2 regions of the Staphylococcus sp. MSU001 genome follow, and region 1 is predicted to be linked to the other one. Evidence: riboswitches for the same ligand, from Rfam matches in the RefSeq annotation. Region 1 holds a riboswitch; the other holds the start of a gene.
What was found. A riboswitch is a leader RNA that binds a small molecule or an ion and turns the genes downstream of it on or off. The one in region 1 is predicted to bind thiamine pyrophosphate.
Positions count from the first base shown of each region.

Region 2: linked by a shared signal. The riboswitch ahead of ACVBFA_RS09380 (3-oxoacyl-ACP reductase) and the one ahead of ACVBFA_RS01595 (ABC transporter substrate-binding protein) in region 1 are both predicted to bind thiamine pyrophosphate.

Region 1 is NZ_JBRIKK010000002.1:81,221-83,432, forward strand. Features, by position in the region: gene ACVBFA_RS01595 (ABC transporter substrate-binding protein) at 1-874, opposite strand, end outside; TPP riboswitch at 930-1,031, opposite strand; gene ACVBFA_RS01600 (anion permease) at 1,191-2,212, opposite strand, start outside.
Region 2 is NZ_JBRIKK010000019.1:5,632-7,843, reverse strand. Features, by position in the region: gene ACVBFA_RS09385 (NtaA/DmoA family FMN-dependent monooxygenase) at 1-137, opposite strand, end outside; gene ACVBFA_RS09380 (3-oxoacyl-ACP reductase) at 186-938, opposite strand; TPP riboswitch at 1,039-1,138, opposite strand; gene ACVBFA_RS09375 (deoxynucleoside kinase) at 1,293-1,955, opposite strand; gene ACVBFA_RS09370 (deoxynucleoside kinase) at 1,948-2,212, opposite strand, start outside.

The sequences.
Region 1 (2,212 bases):
AATATAAAGTTGGGTTAATCGTGTCTTTAATATCATTGACTTCTTTAAGCCACAACTGTAAATCATTGTAGTAGTCGGAACTCATAGACAAATCATTTGTAAAACATTTAGCTGTTGCTTCAATTGTATCTTTGTTTAATTGGTTAGAGATATCAGTTCGAGTATACATTGAGTAAATTTCAATTGCACTTGCTAAATGATGATTGATGTAATGAATGGCCTTTTGAATGACCTTCAGAAACTTTCTAAGTTTGATCTCACTCGTATTTAATACTTCAGGTGTAGTAATGAAAATGAGTTGACAAAAATCAGGTACATTATAATTTTTTAGTGGAAAATAATCTACATTTAGTCCTTGATTTTTAGCTTCAAGAATTTCAAAATTTTCGAAAATAAGTGTAGCAGCATCAGCTTTATCAGTTAAAAGTGCATCAGTATGATAAAAGCTATGATTAACTGGTGTGATGTCACCCTCTTTATATGTGCCGCCATCTGCTTCAATCATCGTTTTAGCCATGGCAATACCACCTGGACCGGGAGCGCCAGGATATTGAAGTCGCTTACCGATTAAATCTTTGGGGCGAGCGATATTTTTATCTTTGTTATACATAATACCGCCGTTAGTGTGAAGATATCTCGCAAACCCGATGACGTTTTGTTCTTTAACTCTATCTTGAACCAGATGAATAGGTTCAGTAATCGCGATATCCATTGAACCATTTTCAATCTCGTCTAATGCATCAAAGTGCTCTTTTGGTTCAATCATCTCAATTTCTAATGATTCTTCTTTAAACCATCCTTTTTCAATACCTATGATTAATGGCATATGATCAGGATTTAAAAACCATTCTAAACCTACTGTTAATTTGTCCATAAAAAATTCCTCCATCCATTTAATTATTGCGTAAAAAAGTGAATGAAGAAACAGTTATCAATATTGCTCACTTTCCTACGCTGGTGCTAACCAACAGGTTCAAGGGTTGAAAGTAGACTTTCTCTCAGCAAATTGAATTGCACCCCTAGTGATACTGGTTAATCTATGTACAGAATAACATAGTTGAATTGAATAAAAAGTAAAATGAATATAGTAAATATTAATCATGGGAGTATGATGCAAAAAAATAAGCTAACGTTTCAAACGTTAGCTTACAATATATTTGATGAACGGAAGTTTAATTAAAATTCTAACTTTACATCATACCAATGAGTTTCATCCATAGTGAACCTAATCCAATCCAAATAATAAAATAGACTATACCAAGTACAATATTCATAGTCCACCAGCGCTTTTGTGTAACATAGCCAGCTGCGTATAATATAGGCGCTGGTCCACTACTATAGTGTGTTGTTGATGCCAGTAAGTTACCAAAGAACCCTAACATTAATGCACTGAATAATGGCGGTGCACCCGAAGCGACTGCAACACCGAGTAACGCAGCGTACATAGCGCTGACATGTGCTGTTGCACTTGCGAATAAATAATGTGAGTAGAAATAAAACAAGATGAGTAAAACTAAAACGATAGGCCAACTAAAGCCATTCAAACCTTGAGCAATGAGTTTGCTTAACCAAGGGATAAAGCCTAACTTGTTTAATTGTTCTGCCATTAATACAAGAACTGAGAACCAAACGAGTGTATTCCATGCGCCTGTTTCATTTAAAATATCTGACCATGCTAATACACCTGTTAATAATAACAATGCTAAAGCAATAAATGCGGTGAGCGTGGCATCAACATTAATGAAGCTTCCTAATACCCACAAAGCCAATGCAATGATAAAGATACCAACCATCACTTTTTCGGCTATAGACATATGTCCCATTTCTTCTAGTTGTTCAGTAGCCCATTTTTTAGCGTTAGGCGTTTCTTTAACAGTTGGTGGGTATAATTTATAAATAATGAAAGGGACAACGATGAGAGAAATTAATCCGGGTATAATAGCAGCAACAAACCAATTCATCCATGTAATTTGAACGTGTGCCGTTTTTTCAGCCAAACTTTGCGCTATTGGGTTACCGGCCATAGCTGTTAAAAACATAGCCGAAGTAATTAAATTACCTTGGAACTCAGTAAAGATTAAAAACGCACCCATTTTTCTCTCAGAGCCATCTTTCGGCGATGAACCAAAAGACTCTGACAAAGACTTAATGATTGGAAACATAATACCACCAGCACGTGCTGTATTACTTGGAGTAGCAGGAGCTAAGATAA
Region 2 (2,212 bases), on a different contig from region 1:
GCTATTTGAGCTAAATGCTGATAATAAGATATGTTGCCGATATCCTCAATATTAGAATCTTTCATACGCCATGCCGCTTGATGATGACCACATCCGTACAGTAACACACCTATGTTAAGAAAGTGATTATTTGTCATATGAACACCTCATTAATTATTATCTTTTTGTAAAAAATACACAAACAATTAGTTCATTGTTAAACCACCGTCAACGGTAATATTTTGACCTGTTACGCCACGTGCTTCATCTGAAGCGAGATATACGACCATATTGGCTACATCTTGAGGTGATGTTACTTTTCTAAGAGGTGTAGTTTGAGCAATTAAATCAAATACTTCAGGTGTAGTGACTGCACTTGCATCAGTCGTTTTGAGTAATCCTCCAGAAACAACATTTGCTGTAATACCATATTGTCCAAGTTCTGCAGCAATATTACGAGTAAAGCCAATGAGACCTGCCTTTGCTGTTGTATACTCATGATAAGGTACGACTGGATTTTGATACAAATTGGTTCCAATGCTAACAATGCATCCACTTTGTTGTTCTATAAATTGTGGTATGACGCTTTGAGTCACATTAAATGCTCCTTTTAAAGTACCATTAAGTTGTTGTTGATAATCTTCCCAAGTTAAATCTTTAAACGATTTTTGCTGATTTGGATCAAATTTAAAATCAACAAGTGCATTATTAATGACTATATCTATTTTTCCAAAATGTTGTGTGGCAGTTTGAATCATTCGATTCACATCGTTTCTATCCGTCACATCAGCTTGAATAGCTATAGCCCTACTTTGATTATAATTTCTAATTAATTTTTCAGCTTTATCCTTATTTTGTTTGTAATTAACAACAACATTGTAGCCTTTTTCTAGTAAAGTTATTGCAATTTTAGCGCCTAATCCACGACTACTTCCTGTGATAATTGCAGTTTTTTTCATCTTCATGCCCCCAATATTTTTATTTGTATAAGAAAAAATGCACAACCTTCATGAGAAAAGTTGTGCATCCAAATCAATATATAAAGACAGAATGATAATTAGATGAGATTCAACACTTTCCTCCGCTAGTATAAGCTAGTTCAGGTTCAAAGGGTTTGGATGATATCCATCTCAGTTAAAAAACACCCCTAGTGCATATAATTCACTTATAGTATAAACATAGAATTTTTATAAAATATTGTCAACATTCTTAATAATAGCTATATCTGTTATTTTAATATTTGAGTAAAAGGTATATGAAATAACTTGTGAAAGTATACAAATATAAGCTCTAATTTTCTACAATTAGATATATTATCTCGTATCCACTTGTCGGTATGCTTTAATAACTTGAGCAATTTTATCAATGACTGGATCAAGGGAGTCTACGTCTTCGTGTATGTCATATTCATTAATATTAAGTCGAACAACAGGACATGCATTAAAATTGTTAATCCAATTTTCATACCGTTTAAATAGTTTTTTCCAATATTCTGGATCTGTATTGATTTCCATGTCACGTCCCCGCTGTTGAATACGATCAATTACTTCATCATAATCACATTCTAGATAAATCAGAACATCAGGCTTTGGAAAATAAGGTGTCATAACCATTGCATTAAATAATTCGTAATACGTGTGGTAGTCGTCAGCACTCATTGTTCCTTGTTCTTCGTGCATTTTTGCAAAAATATCCACATCTTCATAAATTGAACGATCTTGAACGAATCCGCCACCATACTCAAACATGCGTTTTTGTTCCTTAAAACGTTCAGCAAGAAAGTAAATTTGAAGATGAAAGCTCCAACGTTCAAAATTATGATAAAATTTATCTAAATAAGGATTATGGTCTACATTCTCAAAGGAAGTTTTAAAATTTAACTTGTCAGCAAGTGCTTGTGTTAACGTAGATTTACCAACCCCTACAGTGCCAGCAATGGTTATTACTGCATTTTGAGGAATACCATAATTATTCATCTTTATTTTCTCCAATCATAGGTTTTACTAAATTTAAAATATTTTGGTAATCGTAATCATTTTTAACGAAATCTTGTTGAGATGTATCAATTCGAATGACATTTGCACCGTCATTCTTTAATGATTCATAATAAGCAAGATAATCTTTTTTTAAAGTAAGTAAATAGTCATCTTCTATTTGAGATTCAAAGCTACGATTACGTTGTGCAATTCTAGATTTTAATACATCTAAATCAGCATCTAAAAAGATAATTGTA